4 regions of the Cohnella sp. LGH genome follow, and region 4 is predicted to be linked to each of the others. Evidence: riboswitches for the same ligand, from Rfam matches in the RefSeq annotation. Region 4 holds a riboswitch; each other region holds the start of a gene.

Region 1 (4,979 bases), 2.7 Mb from region 4:
ATCGGCTTGCCAACGCAAGGTGAGTACCAATGTCGCCATTGCCTCAAATGCAAATGCGATAAGCACCATAAAGATCGACAATTTGACCAAGCCTTGCGATGATGTCGAATGCGTGGCCTGCTGAATGATCAGCCTTTGGCGAAGACCGATCCTTTTGCCGATCATGATAGCCACCATTACGCCGACGGTCATAAAGCCAAGGCCGCCGACCTGAATGAGCATCATAATGACGATTTGCCCGAAGGTAGAGAACACACTTCCCGTATCCACGACAACCAGGCCATTGACACAAATGGCGGAGGTTGCCGTAAAGAGGGCATTCAGCAGGCCGATCGATTGGCCGGATGATGATGAATAGGGGAGCATTAGAAGCAAAGCGCCTACCCAGATCAAGCAAAAAAAGATCATCAAGATGAGTTGGGGAGGGCTTGTTCGTGTTTTCAGCCGATTTACGATGGCGACAAGCATAGTGAAAAGAGAACGGCTATGCATACGATCTTCATTTCTGTTCATAGTCTTCTTCCAAGTCTCGAATATCCGTGTTACTGCCGATTATCACCAGAATATCTCCCGTGTTAATTTCATCCTCTGCCTTTGGTGAAATATTGATATGAACTCCTTTTTTGATCGCCATAATGGTACATCCGTATTTGGCCCGAATATTTAATTGTTGAAGAGTCTGTTCATTCATTGCAGGTGGGGCCTTCAGTTCAACCAAATTGTGAACGGGAGACAACTCAATGTAGTCAATCAGATTGTCGGAGCTTAATTGATTTCCAAGGCGAGCAGCCATGTCTCGTTCTGGATACACAATATGATCTGCCCCTACTTTGATTAGAACTTGCCCATGCATTTCGTTTTTAGCTTTGGCCGTTATTTTCGGTATATGCAATTCTTTAAGCAACAAGGTTGCCAAGATGCTCGCCTGCAGATCTTCTCCGATAGCAACAATCGCATGGGTAAAGTTTCGTGCGCCCAGTTCTTTCAGTACTCCTTCATCTGTACAATCTGCTTGCACAGCATGAGTCGCTACGCCGGATATGTCTTGTACGAGCTGCTCATCCTTATCAACGGCGAGTACTTCGTGACCATTCTGAATCAAAGTGTGCACCAAGCTAGACCCAAATCGGCCCAGGCCAATCACTATAAACTGTTTTTTCATGCATAGCACATCCTTTCCTTATGTCTATCTATCCCGACCCTCTTGAAAGGCGATAATATGAATATCGATTTCTCCAATTTTCTTTAATAGTTCATTGACAATGGAGCCATTCCAAATCTCTTGCCATCGTGTCATACCGGGGTGCCCGATGATTAATTGTGTGATTTGAATTTGCTCAGCCGTATCGACTATCACATCGGAGACCTTGTGATTGCCACGAGTTTTGGTCATAAACGTGGCATGGCATTCTTCGGATATCGTTTTCCAATGGAGAATGCGCTCACTTTTGTCTTGGCTAATCTGGTTATTCTCTTGTTCAGTCTGTACATGCAGTACGAACAATGGGCATTGATAAAGGGCAGCTAATCGGCCTCCTCGCCGGATCAGCCGTTCTCCGTTTGGCCCGTGGTACACACATACCATAATTTTCTCACTGCTTAACATGGGCTATACTCCTTTGCTGAAACTTGAAAGTAACAGAATGATTGCTGTGAAACGACAAAAAAGCTTGGAGCAGAGAAATTCTGCTGCCAAGCTTCGGATTGCTATGTCAGGACAAACCAAAGACGCATTCATGATCTCTCTCATGACGCCTACGAGGTTAGCTGTCGGATTCGGGTCTGAGAGTCCCCGTTCTTTCTGCAAAAGAAAGAATTCACCCCTGAAGCGATTATGCTTCGTTGGTTCCCCCGCTCCTCAAAAGAGGATTAAGCGATGAATATACAATTGTTGTAACTTATCATAAAGCAGTTAATTTCAAAAGTAAACAGCTGATCCGGGAAATCAATCATGGGTTGCTTGCATAGTTATGGTTGAATGTAGTGGTATTTTCAGGTAATAATACGAAGATAGAGCAAAGACGTTTCAATTTCTTTTGAGTGGGCAATGGAAAGGGGATCATTCGTTATGTTTTTCATAAGTTCAGATTTGCCCCACTTGAATCAGATTGGCGGTCTTGGATTTATGACTTATAGTTTATAGTGAGCTGGTAGTGGTCGTATTATCTATGTTATGCGCGCCTTGACAGTCATGGTTATTTCCGTGAGTGTGGTGATTGCAGGATTTTAAAGAGGTTCTTTTCGAAGTCACTTCGGCATTGAGAACGGACAGACATACGGTTCTGACACAGACGCCACTTCCAATGAAACGGGACCTGATTTAAGACACCTGAGGAAGCACTTGCCATACAGAAGAATAGACCTTCGGGTGGTCGTGATATCCCGCTATATGATGTTGATGGGAAAACCAAAATTGGTGTCTTTCATATTGGCTGATAATAATGGCAATAAAACAGTTCAACATCTTTAACCTAACGGAGAACGTTAGTTGGATGACAACAGCGGCAGTCTAAGGCATTATTTATCAAATCTTGGTCTGCCGCTCTTTCATTAATTGATCAGTCTAAAACTTATTTTTTAAAAGCTGACGATTCATCAATTCAAAAAACGCGCTAAATCAACGACATCAGTCTAACACATTATTTTTACCGAACAACACTTGCATTTGCATTGTCGCAAAAACACAGTCGGGAGAAATTCCGGTATCCCGAGGAGAAAGTTCTGATTGTCTAGAGATGCCTCCTATTTCTAACATCCTGAACCAAGATTAAAATCAGGGAAATGTTTAAGACCGGAGAGCGATCGGCAAGGTAACTAGTCATTCCTCCCAATTATGTTTGCTTCCGACAAGTCCATAAAAGAACAATTTATTGAGGTCCCCCGTCATCTTTTGCAGGTGCGGAAAGGCCTCTTCTTTTTGCATATAATCCTTGAACATTTGAATGAACACAAGGATTGATTCATTAGATAGGCCGGGATCGACATACCCTTGCTGTTTTCCCTCTTCAATTAGCGTCATCAGCCCCGGCATGATTTTTTCCTGCATCATCTTTTCCAGGTAAGGGACGCCGGTCGCGTACTTTTTCATGAAATGGGTAAAGGTATCGGGGTGCACATTATTGGCGGAATCGATCTTGGCAAACATCACGCTTTTGATCTTTTCGATAAAAGGCATGTCGTTGGTCAGCATTTTTTCATACTCCGACCAGATCTGATCGAGATAAAATACGAGCATTTCTTCAACAAGATTATGTTTGCTTCCGAAATAGTTGTAAATCGTCACTTGCGATACGTTGGCTTTGCTTGCTATTTCTGCAATGGACACTTTCTGGATGCCGTAGGTCAAAAACAGATCAACGGCACTTCGCAAGATGTCCTTTTTTTTCTGGTCTCTACGTTTCTGGTATCCGTCCATTTCATCCACCTCTCTGTAAATAGTTTAACTTAAGTTATGAAATATAACAATTAACCAAGTTCAAAACATGTTGTAAAATGAATCGCCATCATATAATATGAAATATATGAATAACTATATTTCAAAACATTAACGGAAGGGTGAGACCATGTCTTTGTTGCGAGTCAGGAACTTAACCAAGAAGTTTGGTGCATCGACAGCGCTGGACGGTGTGAATCTGGAAGTGAGCAGCGGGGAAATCTTTGGATTCATTGGCCCTAATGGCGCGGGTAAATCGACGACGATTCGTGTGCTTCTTGGTATACTGCGAGCCACCTCCGGAGAGGCTCAATTGTTTGGCAAGGATGTATGGAAAGATGCGGTTGAGATTCACAAGCGTCTCGCTTACGTGCCTGGCGACGTCAATCTATGGCCCAATTTGACCGGTGGCGAGGTCATAGATTTGTTTGTTAAATTGCGCGGAGGGAGCGATAAAAGCAAACGAGAAGAGCTTATTCAACGATTCGACCTGGACCCGACAAAAAAGTGTCGAACCTATTCCAAAGGTAACCGGCAGAAGGTGGCGCTTATCGCTGCATTTTCTGCTGATGCGGATTTGTATATTTTGGATGAACCTACCTCCGGGCTGGACCCCTTGATGGAGAATGTATTTCAGGATTGTGTGATGGCAGTCAAAGAGCAAGGGAAAAGCGTACTCCTGTCCAGCCATATTTTGTCTGAAGTGGAGCGCCTGTGCGATAAGGTCGGGATTATCCGGCAGGGGAAAATCATTGAAAGCGGGACATTGCGTGAATTGCGTCACTTAACCCGTACACACGTTAAGGTGGAGACAAAGCAGGCTATTCCTTCCATTGAGCGGTTTAAGGGTATCTATGAGCTGGAAGAGAAAGGCGAAGAGTTGTCATTCCAAATGGATACTGAAGAGATGGACAACGTCATTCGGCATCTTAGCCAGTTCGGCATTGTGAAGCTGGAATGCTCGCCGGCTAAGCTCGAAGACTTGTTTATTCGGCATTATGAAGGAACTGGAGGGGGCGTTCGGTGATGGACAATCCGTTATGGGCAAGAACGGGCCGATTGATCGGATTTATCGCGAGGCTTGACCGAATTCGCATTCCGTTATGGATGATCGGCATTGTGTTTTTCACCTTCATTGTACCGCCAGCCTTGTCCGAAATGTACGGTTCACAGCAAGATAGGGATGTTATGGCATTGACAATGGCCAACCCTGCCATGCTGGCGATGCTTGGGCCCGGTGATCTGGAGAACTATACAGTCGGGGCCATGACCGCACACCAGATGCTGCTTTTGACAGCTCTTGTAGTCGGACTCATGGCTATTCTGCTCGTGGCGCGTCATACGAGGGGAGATGAGGAAGAGGGGCGTCTGGAGCTGATCCGATCGCTCCCGGTTGGCCGTCTTTCTTGGCTGAACGCGACACTGATTGTACAAATTGGCGTTTTTACGCTGCTCGCGATGGTTACAGGATTCGGTCTGTCGATGCTCGGAGTCGAAAGTATGGACTTGGAAGGTTCGTTGTTGTATGGGGTTGTCCTTGGCGCGA
Region 2 (4,979 bases), 2.5 Mb from region 4:
ATGTTCGTCTCCCGACTTATCGCCTCTAACGCCAATCCGAAGGCTCCGATTCTGAAGGCGGGAAGAACATCGGTCGTTGCGGACCTTGCTTTAGGTTTCGACAGCGGCTTGATCACGAATCAAGAAGCGATGGGCGACCGCGTCGGCATCTACACGGCGGCGCAATGGTCGCTGCAACGGGGCTCGACGGTTCGCAACGTCAGGATCGAGAATGTGGGAACGGCCATCTACAGCCCGAACGGGGAAGGGGCCGAGTCGTTCTCGGTCACTTACGATACATTGGAAATCGAGAACTTCTCGTATCGGGGAATCGATTTCCGTTCGACGATCCGTACGGGCAACGTGTTCAATAACATTTATTTGAAGTCGGATCGTCCGAACGTCGACGTTCCCTTCGCCTTGACCGGAGAAGAGAGCGAGACGGTCATCAATCAGTTGAACGTTGAGCATACGAAGGTCAACACAGCTGTACTGTTGGAAGGCGTCTATGCTTTGGCGGCTTCGACATTCCATATCGAAGGAGTCACCTTGCGAAATGCGAATACGGGATACGTTACGGTCAATAACAGCTCCGGTTCAATCGAAAGCCTCTCGGTCTACTATTCCCCGATTGAGAAGAGCGGCGTGAGCATCGTCCGGGTCGGCAACAATCGTTACGGAACGGGCATGTCGTCCTTCGAGCCGGAGTCCGTCGGGTATTTGCGGATCGGAACGTTGCATGTCAAAGGACTGAACGACCCCAACGCTCAATTGCATGGAGCGAAGACAGGAGGCCTCGCCCGCGCGGATGCGGCCGGGTTCGTCTTCTTCGACAGAGCGGCGAACGCCCTGGGCGAGTATTCGGTTCAGCTCGACAATTACGTCTGGTATTCGTTCCAGAACGACCGGAACGTCTATACGCAGTTCCCGGTCGATCCTAACGGCCGAATCTCATTTTTGAAGCTCGGAGCGCTTCCGCTTGTCGGGACGACGGCCAAACGTCCGCTCCACCGAATGATCGCTGGGGTTACGACCTATTACGATACGAATTTGCGTCAATTGCTCCTTTGGGACGGTTCGACATGGATTTCGCTGAACGCGGCCCCCTGACGAAAGATAAAAGAAGTACCGCCACCCAGAGGATGGCGGTACTTCTTTTATGCTCGTGTTCAGGATTACTGTTTTGCGACTGCCTCGGCTTCGATTTCCGTTGCGATCTTCTCATAGGTATCATCGCTGAGGAAACGGCGAGCGCCCAGATAACGTTTCGCGTAGTACTTATCGTCGAGAGAGGTAATCGTTACGCCCTTGGAAGCGGCGTGAGCAAACTTGTTCTTGCCGATGTAGATTCCGACGTGAGAGACGCCGCTACCGCTCGTATTGAAGAATACGAGGTCCCCTGCGCGCAATTCATCGTCGGAAATCTTCGAGCTCTTCTCCCAGCCGTACAGATCCCGCGAAGTGCGAGGCAGGTCGATGCCGAGTTGATCGAAGACGTACCCGGTGAAGCCGGAGCAATCGAAGCCCTTCGGGGTCGTTCCTCCGTACTTGTAATCGGTTCCGATCAGCGGCTCGATCGCATTGTCGAGCTTGGAGCTCGCGAATACGCTGCCGACCTGAAAAGCCAAGAGCAGTGCAAGACCAAACAAGAAAACTGACACTTTACGCAAAACCGGCGACTCCTTCCAATGCCTACGAGGTTAGCTTAAGGGTTCGGTAGAAGGTCCCCTATGGCTCCTTTGAAGCAAAGCCAACTCACCCGAAAAGATGGTTCCCCCGTTCCCCGTTTCACGGGAACTCGGCATTTTAAGATTTCTTCAGCTTTATATATTCGGTTATCCTGACGAATTTCCTGCAACTTTTATATTAGAATTCCTTAATCTAGGGACGGACATCGCGTGCGGATATCCTCCTTTCGTCCCAGATTTATCTCGCCGATAATAACGCCAAACCCCGGTCGCGGCCATAATGCGGCGCAACCGGGGGAATGTCCCGGGAGGAATATTGTCGATTGTCGGGACCTGATAAGCTTACGATTTCGCGTCGCCCCATACCTGATGCTGGGAGGCGGCAGTCCACAGCTTGAGCAAGGAGCGCACGAAATGAAAAGCTTGATGCAGCGCCACGGCCAGAAAACCGGACCAGAGCAAGGAGACCGCCCAAGCTGCGGCGGACACGGCCAGACCGATTCCGACCATGATTAACGTGATGCCGAGCAGAGGGAAGGCTCGGCGCAGCGCCAGCCCCAGACTGCTTAACGCTCCTTCTTGCGCAGCCGCTCCGAACTGCATGAACAGACAGAACAGGTGAACGACTAAGCCGTATAGCAGCCAGCAGGCCGCGTAAGGGAGCAGTTCCAGCAGCCAATCCGTCAAGGAGGGCTCTGCAAAAAACCGGCTTTTGGCCATCGGCAGCAGCCATGCGGCAGGAAGAGCCACGAGCGCGCTTTCCATCCAATAGAGCAGGGTTACCGGCTTCCATGCTCTGCGAACTCCCGATAGTACCCGCGTTCCTTCCTCCTCGGCGGAGTGACGGAAGGAGTAGAACAGACCGGCATTGATCAGAGGGGTCAGCACCATTCTCAGGAGAAGCAGCCCGCCAAGCAGCCATAGCGTATCGTCGATGAGGTCGGTCTTCAGCAGGCGGAACTGGGCTTCGATCAGAAACAGGTGTGCGGCGTCGGAGTTCGGATGTTCGTCCGGATAACGCGCGATTACGGGCGTTACGATTGAATCGACGAACCGATACAGGAAAAATCCCCAGAGCAAGCGGTACAGGAACAGGAGAACCAATACATATTTATGCCGGACGGTCATGTCCCATCCCATTTTTAGTCGTTTGCGCATTTTCTTCCTTTCCCCCCTACCAAGCCAAAGCTCCGAACAAGCCTTCTATGATTTGGGCGATGCCGGCTGTATATCGGGTACGCTGCTGCGGCGGAACCTCGGCTTTGAGATAATTGTTGATTTTGCGATTGTCGAGCACGATATGATTGCCGGGATCGATCGCCGCATAGAGCAGCGGGGAGGCCGATTCCAGCTTAAGCTGCACATGGGTCTGAACGCCGTCCCATATTTTGCGCATCGAATGGCCGTCCTGGAATTGCAACCATACCGACACGGGCTCGGGGCTGCCTCCGCTGCGCCGGAGCAGGACGATGCTTTCGTAGCCGTTGTCCGTCTGTCTTGTCTGGATCGCTTCCACCGAGAAATCCGCCATTTCTCCTTTTTGCACATACGCCCTGAAGAAGTCGTCCCACTTTTCTTTCGTAACCGTCTCTACGACTTTCTGGAAGTCCTGAAACGAGGGGTGCTTGAACTTGTGCTTCTGGAAGTAGGTGCGCATAATCTTGCTCATCGTTTTGTCTCCCACTTGACGCTCCAGCGCGGAGAGTACGAGCTTGCCTCTCATGTAGACGTTCTCGGCGTATCTGTCGGAGGAACTGAACTTCCAGGAAGAGAGGTTCAGCGGCTCGGGATGAGTCATATAGCTGGCTTCGACCGGAAGGTTGGGCAGCACTCCGTAAATGCTGGACATCAGCTTATCCTCGGTATAGGACGTAAAGCCTTCGTCCAGCCAAGCCTCCTCGAATTCGTTGGAGGCCACAAGCCCGTACCAGTACTGATGCGCAATCTCATGGACCAGAGTTCGCTCCAACTCGTAGCCGGGATTGTCGTCTTGTGCGGCCGCTCCGGTAACGAGAGTGGGATATTCCATCCCGCCGGCGCCGTTGCCGCTTGCCGGAGGAATGACAACGGAGAGCGTGGAGTAGGGATATTCTCCGTACCATTGACCCAGCTTGGCCAACGCAGACTTGGCGGCATGCATGTAACGATCCTTCAAATGCTGATGAAGAGGGTCTAGATAAAGCTTGATCCGCACACCGGGAATGCCGGGCGAGGAGAACGAATCCTCCACGTAGACGAAGTCCGGAGAAGCCGACCAAGCGAAATCGTGCACGTCGTCGGCGTAGAACTGGAAGCTTTTGCGTCCGCCGGTTACCGCCGGAGTCTTCGTAAGGAAGCCGGTAGCCGCTACCTTGTAGCCATCCGGAACGTTGATGCGTACGCTGTAGATGCCGAAGTCCGCATAAAACTCGGAGTCTCCGTGATACTGGTGCAGATTCCAGCCTTCCGAGGAGCGCCCTCGTGTACCGGCCGTTTCGTAGACGGGGATTTTGGGAAACCATTGTCCCGCCATAACGAAGTTTCCGGTTTTGCCCATGCGCGCGAACACGTCGGGCAACTGCACCGTGAACTTCATGCGCAAGGTGACGGACTCGCCGGGTTTGACAGGCTCGGGCAGTCTGAAGGTCGCCAAGGTGCGATCGGTTCGATTGCCGTCGTCGGGCTGCGCATAATGAACTCTGGGAAGCAGCGTTTCTCCTTCTTCCGTGGTTAGAGCGTTGAGCTCCATCCCGCCGTAGCTGCCATCCTTCATTTTATCTCCTCTAAGTTGGCCGCCCGATTCGCGCAAAAACGTGCTGCCGGGCGAGAACGCGTTGGGATATAGATGAAGGTACATTTCGGAGACGAGTTTGCGCCCCGGGTTTTTCCAGGTCACAATCTGTTCTCCTTGCAGAGTCCCGCTATTCTCATCGAGCGAGACGGCAATATGATATTCCGTTATGCGATTGCTGAGCACGGCGGCCTGCGGTTTCTGCGGAGCGTCCGGTCCGGGGCCTGGCCCCGGCTCTGATTTGGCGTCGATCGCGGGCGGGACGACGGCAAGCTCGGACAAGGATGACGCAGGCAGGGCGTACTGATCGACCCAAGCGTCGGCAAACCCGAATCGGACGGACATAACAAGTACGGCGGCGGCGGCGACGAATAGCAGCATTCGCAGCGAACGGCGCTTAGGCATACGGATAACCCTCCCGTTGACAAGCATCTACGAGATATATATGTGGGTTGTCCGCGGATTATATCTTGAGATTTGCGGCCAAGCTAGGGAGAGTCCGGAGGGAATGAAGGTAACAGTTGACAGGGGATTCGGGCCGA
Region 3 (4,979 bases), 1.5 Mb from region 4:
GATTGCATAAACGATGCCAGCAGCTTCTCGCCTAAGGTCATTGGCGCCAGCGTCTTGCCGTTCGAATATTCGAAAATAAAAATAACGATCGCGCCCACAACAATTAAAATACCGGAAGTGCTTAAAACGACCTTGGAGTGCAGTGATAGTCTGCGGTTCGCTCGGCGGATGTCCGCCAAGTCGGAAAGTACGATAAACCCTAGCCCTCCCAGTATAATCAGCAGCATCGTCACAATGTTTACAACAGGGTCATTTGCGTAATCGACTAAGCTTCGAAAATCTCCCATTACATCAAACCCGGCATTGTTGAAAAACGATATCGCGTGGAAGACCCCCTTGTAGATTGCCTCGCCAGGAGGCATATCTTGCAAAAATCTAAACGAGAGCAAAAGGGCCCCTACCAACTCGATCGATAACGCATAAAACCAAACCTTGCGGACGAGACGAATGATCCCCTCAATGCTCGTCTGGTTAAAGGCTTCACGTAAAATCAGCCTTTCCTTCAACGAAATTTTTCTTTTGAGTACAATGGCGAATAAGGTGGACATGGTCATAAACCCGAGTCCTCCCAGTTGGATCAAACCGAGAATGATCCATTGCCCGCCCAGTGTCCAATACGTCCCCGTGTCGACCACGACAAGACCTGTGACGCAGGTTGCGGAGGTCGCGGTAAACAAAGCGTCGATAAACGAAGGAGTTCGCTCGGATACATGTGCAAACGGCATCATCAAAAGCAGCGAACCGAGCATTACAATCCCCGCAAACCCCAGAACAAGAATTCTTGGGGGACTGGCGATCAGCTTTCCGAATGCTGTACGCAATCAGATCCCCCCTGTTAACCAATAATAATTTTGCCTTCGGCATAGCGGTATAGCTGTCTCCCGGATCTGGGTCCCAGAGCATAGGTAAGCGTAAGCGGCCCCAATCGTCCCATGAACATTAAGAGAGTAATGGTCAGCTTTCCTGCCAGCGTTAGGTTTTCAGTCAGTCCCATCGATAATCCGACTGTACCGAAGGCCGATGTGGCTTCGAACAAAATTTTCAGGAAGCTTGCATCCTCAGTCGTTGCCAGAATCATCGTTCCAAGCATAACGATGCCGATACAAAAAAGCGTAACTGTGACCGCTTTGTATACCCTCTCCTGAGCAAGGCGAAGCCGGAACAGCACCACGTCTTCTTTGCCGCGAATCATTGCTAATACCGCGCCCACGAGAACTGCAAACGTCGTAGTCTTAATGCCTCCGCCAGTGGAACCCGGCGAAGCCCCGATAAACATCAAAATGATAATAAAAAATTGCGTCGCTTGACGAAAGTCGGAAATACTTTCCGTCGTTACTCCTCCGGAACGAGTCGTAACTGAGTGAAATAGCGAGCTTAACACTTTCTGCCCAAAGCTATCCTCAGCGATTGAGCGAGTATTCGTAAATTCGAAAATCAGAATAATCAAAGCACCTATCACGATCAGAGCCGCCGAAACGCTGAGTACGACTTTCGTGTGCAGCGAAAATTTCTTCTTTTTCCGAACCTCGAACAAATCGGCAAGCACGATAAAGCCGAAGCCCCCCAAAATGATCAGCAGCATCGAAACAAAATTCATGTAAACGTCCGAAGCGTACTTCGAGAAGCTGCTGAAATCCCCGGACAAATCGAAGCCCGCATTGTTGAAAATAGAAATCGCATGAAATACGCCATGATAGAGCGCCCGGCCAAGCGGCATATCGATTGAGAAGCGGATTGTGTACAACAAAGCTCCGACCAGTTCCAGCGCCAATGCGTAGAAAATGACTTTGCGCACGAGTCGGACAAGTCCCTCTATGCTGCCTTGGTTCAGCGATTCCTGCAATATCAGCCTTTCCTTAAGGGAAATCCGCCTGCGCAACATGAGCGCAAACAACGTCGCCATCGTCATAAAGCCGATACCGCCAATCTGAATCAGCAGCAAGATGACCCAGTGGCCGAACGTCGAGAAATAGGAGCCCGTATCAAACAGCACAAGGCCGGTCACGCATGCTGCCGAGGTTGCGGTGAACAAAGCGTCCACGAAGGAAGTCGGCTCCCGGCTCGCCGATGCGACGGGCAGCATTAGCAGTACGGTTCCCGTCAATATAATGAAAGAAAATCCGAGCAGCAAAATTCTCGGAGGAGAGGCATATAGCCATCTCGCTGCTTTTTTGAACAAATTCATCCACCTCGACTGCTTTTTTACGCAAACAAAAAAAGCACTGGAACCCCAGTGCCTACACTGCACGCGATTCCTGTTCGTATAACGCCTACGAGGTTAGCTGTCGGGTTCGGGCTCGAACAGGCTGCCCTATCCTTCCGCGTCGATCGCGATGGAATTCACCCCGGGATGTTCGAATACAATAGTGGTTGTACACGCCATCCGTTGGTTCCCCCGTTTTCTGCAAGCAGAAACTCGGCCGTTCTATCGTAAAAAGACGTACCATCGAATTATAGTCCTTACCCCGCGGAGGAACAACGTCAAAAAGGGGGCAATCCGGCTCGTTTAAGCGGTTGTATGCATAATTCTCCGGGGGATTTGGCATCGGACAGTCATTATCGCTTCGTTTGCTTTCATTTTCGCTGAAAATGCGAGATACTTAATGAAAAAAACGGTGAAGCGAAGCGCGAAGCCACTGTATCCGTTTACTTGAAATTTTTGCAGGCGAGGAGAGAAGCCGTATGATCGAAAATCGACCGCTTCCGCTGGACAAACGTTGGGTTTGGACGGCCGCGATCGGGCTAGCGTTTTTTTTACTGATACAAGTGTTCCCCATATCGGGGCAATTGTTCTCCATGAATACTTCCACCGTGCTGACAAGAGCCGAAGTGGAGCAGCGGGCGATCGTTTGGGCCGCCGACAAATTCGGCGTGGCAGCCTCGGATATTAACAAAACGACGGTAACGCATATGACCGATAGCCGGACGAACGGCTACTTGTCCAAGCAAGCGTTGACGGGCGAATACGATAAGCTGTGGGCCGCAGCGACTCCGACCGACGTCTACGTCGTGGAGCTGTACGTGAACGGCACGCCGGGCTCTTTGGCCGTCTCGCTCCATATGGAATCAGGCGATCTGGTCGCTTGGCGTCATGTCGAAGAGTCCTCCGGCCGCGATGGAGACGGACCGGCATCGGAGGAGAAGGCGACGGCCGATCAAGCGGCCAACGCGCTTCAATACGCCTCCTCATTCGGCATTCGTTCAGGCGATTGGGAATGGACTGGCGTTCGTCTCGCCAGCGGCGGCTTCGAGTACGCTTCCCGGCAAGACAACATTGGAGAAGCGAAGCTGCTGCTTCAAGTCGACTCTCCTTCTACCGTCGGTTCAACCCCCTCCGCAAGCTGGCAGGGCGGCACAGTCGCTTACCGGGTCGAGCTGCCGAAATCGTTTATCGATTATATGGACAATCAGGAGCAATGGGCCTCTATGCTGTCCGTATTCGGCTTCATTTTGCCCCAAGTGCTGCTGTTCATTCTGGCGATTATCTATACGGGTACCCACGGAGGACACTCTTCCTACCGCCGAGGCATTTTTCTGGCGCTCGTCTTTTTCGCGCTGTATGCGGGACTGACCTATAATATGATTCCGGGCCTGAGAGCGGGAACGTGGGAGGCGGGAATCCGCGGGGGGGATACTGTCAGTGTGACGGTCAGCCTCGTTACCTATGCGGCAATGGCGCTGCTTACTTATTTCTCGGCTGTGGGCGGCGATGGCCTGTGGAAATCGATGGGCCGGACGCTCTGGCCGAGATGGCGAGAATCCGGATACGGGGAAGCCGTGCTGAAGAGCATGAAAGAAGGCTATTTCCTCGCCTTTATTTTACTGGGCGCCCAATCCGTCATTCTGCTTCTGTTGGAAAAAAGCTTAGGAGCTTTCGCTTCGAGCGATGCGACGCAATCGATGTACAATATGACCATTCCTCTGCTGCTGCCGCTGATGGCTTGGTGCGCGGGCATCTCGGAGGAACTGCAGAGCCGGCTGTTCGGGATCGGCGTTTTTCGCAGCTGGTTCGTCGGTCTCGCGCGTAAGCTGAAGGGCCGCGAGCCTTCGAAAAGAACGGTAGTCGTTCTGACGACGCTCGCCATCGTGCCGCCGGGATTGTTCTGGGCGCTGGGTCACGTCGGCTATGCGGTTTATCCGGTTTACACGCGCGTTATCGAGCTTGTGCTGCTTTCCTTCCTGTTCGGCTGGTTTATGCTTCGCTTTGGCTTGATGACCGTCATTTTCGCCCATGTGACGCTTGATGCGATTTTAATGGGAATGCAGATGATGTTCGACGGCTTGCCGGGCGATTTCGCCGGAGGCGTATTCAGCTTAATCTTCCCCGGCCTCGTCGGCATCGTTATTTGGCGGCTTCATGGGGCAATTCGACCGAAAACCTGAAGCGTCCGTTCTCGTGCACGACCGTCGCGCGGCCGCCGTGAAGCTCGGCGATGCCGCGCACGATCGCCAGCCCCAATCCGGCGCCGCCCGGAATGCCGCTGCGGTTCGTTCTTGATTCGTCCGTTTTGTAAAATCGTTCGAACAACCGCGCCTCCTGCTCCTTCGTAATCGGCTCTCCCTCGTTCTCGACGGAGATGACGGCCCTCCCTGCCGTTTGCGTCAACGAAACGGCGATGGTCCCCGGCTGTAACGAAAATTTCAGCGCATTCATCAGCAAATTATCAACCGCTCTGCGAACTTGCTCCGGATCAAGTCGAACAAACAGCGGAGCTTCCGGAAGCTCCGCGATGACAGAAAGCCCGCTGCTGCGGGCAAGCGGTTCGATTTCGACAAGCAGCTGGTTCAGCATTTTCCGCAAATCGACGATCCGCATTTCCGCCCCCGGACCCTGAACCAGCCGCGCGTACTCGAACAGCTCATCGATCAGATCTTTCAGCTGCAAAGCTTTGCTATGCGTATTGCCGACAAATCGATCGTACTCTCCTTCATCCCGGAACGCCTTCCCCTTTAGCAGCTCCAGGTATCCGATCAAGCTT
Region 4 (4,979 bases):
AATGACCGGCGCGGACTCCCCGGTAATCGCCGATTCGTCGACGGAAGCGAGGCCTTCGATCACCTCGCCGTCCCCTGGAATCATCTCGCCTTGCGAGACGACGACGATATCCCCTTTGCGCAGCTCGGTGGACGGAACCGTCTTGATGCCGTTGCCGACCACTTTGTTGGCGGTAATTTCTTTTTTCGTCTTCTTGAGCGTATCGGCCTGCGCTTTCCCTCTTCCCTCCGCCAGCGCTTCGGCAAAGTTGGCAAAGAGCACCGTGAACAGCAAAATCAGGAACACGGCCAGATTAAAGCCGATTCGGTCCTCCGAATCGAAGTAGCCTGGGAAGATCGTCATCAGCAGCACTATAATCGTGCCGATCTCGACGATGAACATCACCGGATTTTTCATCATGCTGACCGGATTCAGCTTAATGAAGCTCGCTTTGATTGCTTGGGACACCAACGGTCCTGTGAACAAGCTTTTCTTACGATTGTCATTCATTGCGGCTTCTCCCCGTTTCCATTAGCGGATAGTCAAGTACTCGGCGATCGGACCCAGAACGATGACCGGCAAGAAAGTCAGCGCTCCTATCAGAATTACGGTACCGATCAATAAGAAGGTGAACAATGCGTTGTCCGTGCGGAATGTTCCGCTTGTCTCCGGCACCCATTGCTTGCGGGTTAGCGACCCGGCAACCGCAAGCATTGCAATCATTGAGACATATCGGCCGAAGAACATAACCAGACCGGTCGAGATGTTCCAGAATGGAGTATTGTCGGCCAGCCCCTCGAATCCGGAACCGTTGTTAGCCGCGGATGACGTATATTCATACAGCACCTGCGTGATGCCGTGAAATCCGGGATTCGTTATGGCGCCTTTGCCCAGATCGGTGAGGAAAGCGATCGCCGTCGGTGCGAGAATGATGAACGGATGCGCCAAAATGACGATCGCGATCAGCTTCATCTCACGGGGCTCGATCTTCCGACCGAGAAACTCCGGCGTACGCCCGACCATCAAGCCGCAGATGAAGACGGCGAGAATCGCGTACATCAGCATATTGATCAATCCGACACCTTTGCCTCCGAACACGACGTTTAGCATCATTTCGGCAAGGGGCACAAGACCGCCAAGCGGCGTCAGCGTATCGTGCATGTTGTTGACCGTTCCCGTTGTCGCCGCCGTCGTAACGGTTGTGAACAAGGCGGATTGGGCGATGCCGAAGCGTACTTCCTTTCCTTCCATGCTACCCTGCGAAGCGTCGATGCCCAGTGCATTCAGGGCCGGATTGCCGCTTTTCTCGGCCGTATAAGCGATCGTCAGGAATACGAGGAACAAAATCATCATCGCCGAAAAAATAACCCAGCCCTGCTTTTTACTTTTGGCGAATCTGCCGTACATGAATGGAAGACCGGCAGAGAGCGACCACATCGAAATCATTTCGATGACGTTCGTCAACCCGTTCGGATTCTCGAACGGATGCGAGGAGTTCGCTCCGAAAAAACCGCCTCCATTGGTGCCTAAATGTTTGATCGACTCAAGCGAGGCGACCGGACCGATCGCAATTTGCTGAACCGAGCCCTCCAGAGTCGTTAATGACAAGGTCGGGTCCAAGGTTTGCGGCACTTGCAGCGCAACCAATGCCAAAGTAACGATGATCGCTAATGGGAAGAAGATCCGGGTATGGGCTTTGACGAAATCCTCGAAGAAATTACCGAGCGTGTTCCCTTTGCTGGTGATCCCTCTGACGAAAGCGACTGCCACTGACAAACCGGTGGCCGCCGATGTAAACATCATCATCATGATGACCGCCATTTGCGAGAAATAGGTCAAACCGGTTTCGCCGCTGTAGTGCTGAAGATTCGTATTGGTCATAAAGCTGATGATCGTATTTATCACGAGCGTCGGCTCCATATTGCCGATGTCGTTCGGGTTTAACGGCAGTCCGGTCTGCACGCGAAGCATCGCGTAACATAAGGCAACCAAAACCATATTGGTCAAAACGAAGCTGAGCGCATATTTTTTCCAGCTCATTCCGACTCTATTATTTAGCCCAATGATCCTAAAAATCAGTTTTTCAAACGGACCAAACACTTTGTCCGTACGGTTGGATTCGTTCGAGAACACATGGTACATGTAGTTCCCGAGCGGTTTCGCGATCAGCATCAGAATGCCGATCACAACGACAATTTGCAAAATATCCATAGCCGTTCCTCCTTGTGGCTCGATCGACTGCGTGCGAAGTCCCTCTAAAATTTGTCAGGGTGAAGCAGTGCATAAACGAGATAAATGAACAACGCTCCCGTAAAAATCAATACGATTGTCATGAGCTTTCCCCTTCCGTTTCGTCGATCGATCTGTCGCACCAGACGATAAACCCGGCGACTAGGGCGAAGGAAGCGACCAAGGTTAAAATCATCCATAGATCCATCATCTCTACACGTCCTTTACGATTAATCCGTCCAACTTCCGAGCAAAAATCCGACATCGTTGGCTTGCGTATGCACGATATAAGAAGCGCCTAGCTTTCTGTAAATCACTTCGGGATGCGATGCGCCGGTTACGACCGTAATCGCCTTACAAGACCAATTGGCGAGCAGCAGCAAGTACTGACAACTTAGCGGTAAACTTGATTCGAAAATGAATACACGACCGATCGGGAACGAAGGTACAGAATTTTCCTTAATTGAGACGGTGTCTACGCGGAGTATACAGTCTACTCCAAGGCCTCTTAGCTCCCTCTCTTCCCTGCCGTTATTCGTCAGCACCGCTACTGGAATCCGATGAATTCGAAGGAGCTTGATAAATCTTTTACCCGCCTCGTTCGGTGCGGCAATCAGGATATGACGTTGTTCCATAGGTTCGGTTCCTCCTTCCCGGATATCGGAAGAAGGCAACAAAAAAGAAGCTTTGGGCACAGAGGAACCTTTGCCCGCGGCTTCTTCGACCAAAACGCTAGTCTGATGTCGGCTCGCGAAAAGTGTTGCCTCTCCCGATACGCTTACGAGGTTAGCTGCCGGATTCGGGCGTGAGAGTCGCCCTACGCTCGGAACGGTTAAGTGCCGAACGATTCACCCCATGGAGCCGATTTCGGATCCTGTCGGTTCCCCCGATCCTTTTCGTTTAAGGATTCAGCGTCTAAATTTGAAAATACTTTTCATAAAATGGCATAATTAAAACGCAACTGATCGCTCTCTGCGTCGCGACTGGGCTTACAAGCTTCATCATCCTCTCCGAAGAAGCAATTTCTGTGTGGAGCTCCACGCATCATGGCCGTATCGTACTCCTAGCCATAAAACCTGTAAAGCAGCGCACGGTTCAAAATGAATGGATTTCGGTAAAATTCATTGGTTACAACGATTTATATGGAAATAATCTTCGATTATCTCGTGTATTCTCTTTATTGTGCAGTTTTACATCCATTTTTATAGTATTTTTACACCTCTAAACGGTTTATTTTATCCCTTTTTTACAGTAATCTAATAGAGCAGAATACTGGAATATGGACGGGGGGACGGGGGAAGTCGTGCGAATTATTCGAGCTTTATGGAGGTCGTGGTGGTCTTATGCAAGCATCACGCTGCTGATCGCCCTCATGACAGTGGCCTTGCACCCGCTCGTACTTGCGATCGATTTGGTCAATATAGCGCTGATCTATTTATTTCCTGTGCTCGTCAGTGCCGTGTATTGGGGGTTACGTCCGGCAATCTATACGGCAATCGCGGCTGTTCTGGCGCTCGATTTTTTCTTCATTCCGCCAAAGCTGAGCTTCACCGTGGCAGACTTGCGTTATCTCATTTCATTTTGCGTTTTTTTGGCCGTTGCCGCGTTGACCTCCAGTCTTGCGGCAAGGCTGAAGCAGCAGCTGCTTTATTCCAAACAGAAAGAGGCGCACACTGCTTCGCTCTATGCGCTGAGCAAGCAGATGAGCGCCATTACGGACATCCACGCTTTGCTGGATAATGTCTCCCTCCATGTCTCTCAGACCATTGGCACGGAAATTGCGATTTACTTGCCGGATGATCGGAACAATCTGGTGCTGACCCACCGTTCCGATTCTCTTAGCGATTGGGGGCAGAGTAAAGCAGAGCAGGTAATTGCGAAGCTGGCGTTCGATGACGGCGAAGCAGCCGGATACGGGTCCAACACTTTAAGAGATGCTCCAGGCTATTACCTCCCGTTGAGAACCGAAGACCGCGTATATGGCGTTCTGGCGCTTAATATGAGAGATTGGACTAAAGGATTCACGACCGAACAGCAGCAAATGATGGAAGCGATAGGCGGATTGGCGGCCAGCGCCATCGCTCGCGTGAAGTTGGCTGAAGAGGCGAAAATCGCTCATTTGTCGGCTGAATCGGAACGACTTCGTACAGCTATTCTGGATTCCGTTTCTCATGAACTGCGAACCCCGCTAGCAGCCATAATCGGCTCGTCAACCGGTCTGATCGCGGGAGACAACCTTTTTACTTCGGAGGACCGGATGGAACTGCTCATCACCATTCGGGATGGCGCGCTTCGTATGAACCGACTCGTAATCAACCTTCTCAGCATGGTGCAATTGGAAAGCGGTATGTTGCGTCTTAGAAAAAATTGGTGCGACATGGAGGATCTGATCGGCGTTACGCTTGCGCAAGTTAAAGATTTTCAGCAGCATCGGCGGCTGCGGGTACAGCTTCCGCCCAATACCCCTATGGTGTTAGGCGATGAAGTGCTTCTTGAGCAAGTATTGGTCAATATAGTCAGTAATGCGATTAAATATAGTCCGGATTACAGTGATATCGACATAGAGGTATCGTCGGAAAACAATGCCCTTTTGATCTCCATATCCGATCAGGGGATCAGGCTCTCTGATGAGGAATACATGCGGATGTTCGAAAAATTTTATCGCGCCGATGCGACCAAACAAGTGACTGGTACAGGATTGGGATTGGCGATTTGCAAAGGAATCGTTGAGCTCCACAATGGATCGATTACGGGCCGTCGCAATGAACCAA

Evidence for each region. Region 4 has a riboswitch for cyclic di-AMP ahead of J4772_RS13535 (HAD family hydrolase). Riboswitches for the same ligand answer to the same signal wherever they lie in the genome.
Region 1: another riboswitch for cyclic di-AMP. It lies ahead of J4772_RS24795 (universal stress protein); the one in region 4 lies ahead of J4772_RS13535 (HAD family hydrolase).
Region 2: another riboswitch for cyclic di-AMP. It lies ahead of J4772_RS02835 (C40 family peptidase); the one in region 4 lies ahead of J4772_RS13535 (HAD family hydrolase).
Region 3: another riboswitch for cyclic di-AMP. It lies ahead of J4772_RS20090 (TrkH family potassium uptake protein); the one in region 4 lies ahead of J4772_RS13535 (HAD family hydrolase).

What each region holds. Positions count from the first base shown of each region.
Region 1 is NZ_CP072117.1:5,889,153-5,894,131, reverse strand. Features, by position in the region: gene J4772_RS24805 (TrkH family potassium uptake protein) at 1-468, opposite strand, end outside; gene J4772_RS24800 (potassium channel family protein) at 500-1,162, opposite strand; gene J4772_RS24795 (universal stress protein) at 1,187-1,606, opposite strand; cyclic di-AMP (ydaO/yuaA leader) riboswitch at 1,737-1,886, opposite strand; gene J4772_RS24790 (TetR/AcrR family transcriptional regulator) at 2,819-3,415, opposite strand; gene J4772_RS24785 (ABC transporter ATP-binding protein) at 3,564-4,460, shown strand; gene J4772_RS24780 (ABC transporter permease) at 4,460-4,979, shown strand, end outside.
Region 2 is NZ_CP072117.1:712,770-717,748, forward strand. Features, by position in the region: gene J4772_RS02830 (glycosyl hydrolase family 28-related protein) at 1-1,089, shown strand, start outside; gene J4772_RS02835 (C40 family peptidase) at 1,155-1,649, opposite strand; cyclic di-AMP (ydaO/yuaA leader) riboswitch at 1,654-1,793, opposite strand; gene J4772_RS02840 (hypothetical protein) at 2,010-2,825, opposite strand; gene J4772_RS02845 (M1 family metallopeptidase) at 2,842-4,842, opposite strand.
Region 3 is NZ_CP072117.1:4,669,449-4,674,427, forward strand. Features, by position in the region: gene J4772_RS20085 (TrkH family potassium uptake protein) at 1-821, opposite strand, end outside; gene J4772_RS20090 (TrkH family potassium uptake protein) at 836-2,185, opposite strand; cyclic di-AMP (ydaO/yuaA leader) riboswitch at 2,252-2,432, opposite strand; gene J4772_RS20095 (CPBP family intramembrane glutamic endopeptidase) at 2,683-4,383, shown strand; gene J4772_RS20100 (sensor histidine kinase) at 4,343-4,979, opposite strand, start outside.
Region 4 is NZ_CP072117.1:3,185,583-3,190,561, reverse strand. Features, by position in the region: gene kdpB (potassium-transporting ATPase subunit KdpB) at 1-489, opposite strand, end outside; gene kdpA (potassium-transporting ATPase subunit KdpA) at 511-2,190, opposite strand; gene kdpF (K(+)-transporting ATPase subunit F) at 2,235-2,312, opposite strand; gene J4772_RS13535 (HAD family hydrolase) at 2,439-2,843, opposite strand; cyclic di-AMP (ydaO/yuaA leader) riboswitch at 2,968-3,132, opposite strand; gene J4772_RS13530 (ATP-binding protein) at 3,512-4,979, shown strand, end outside.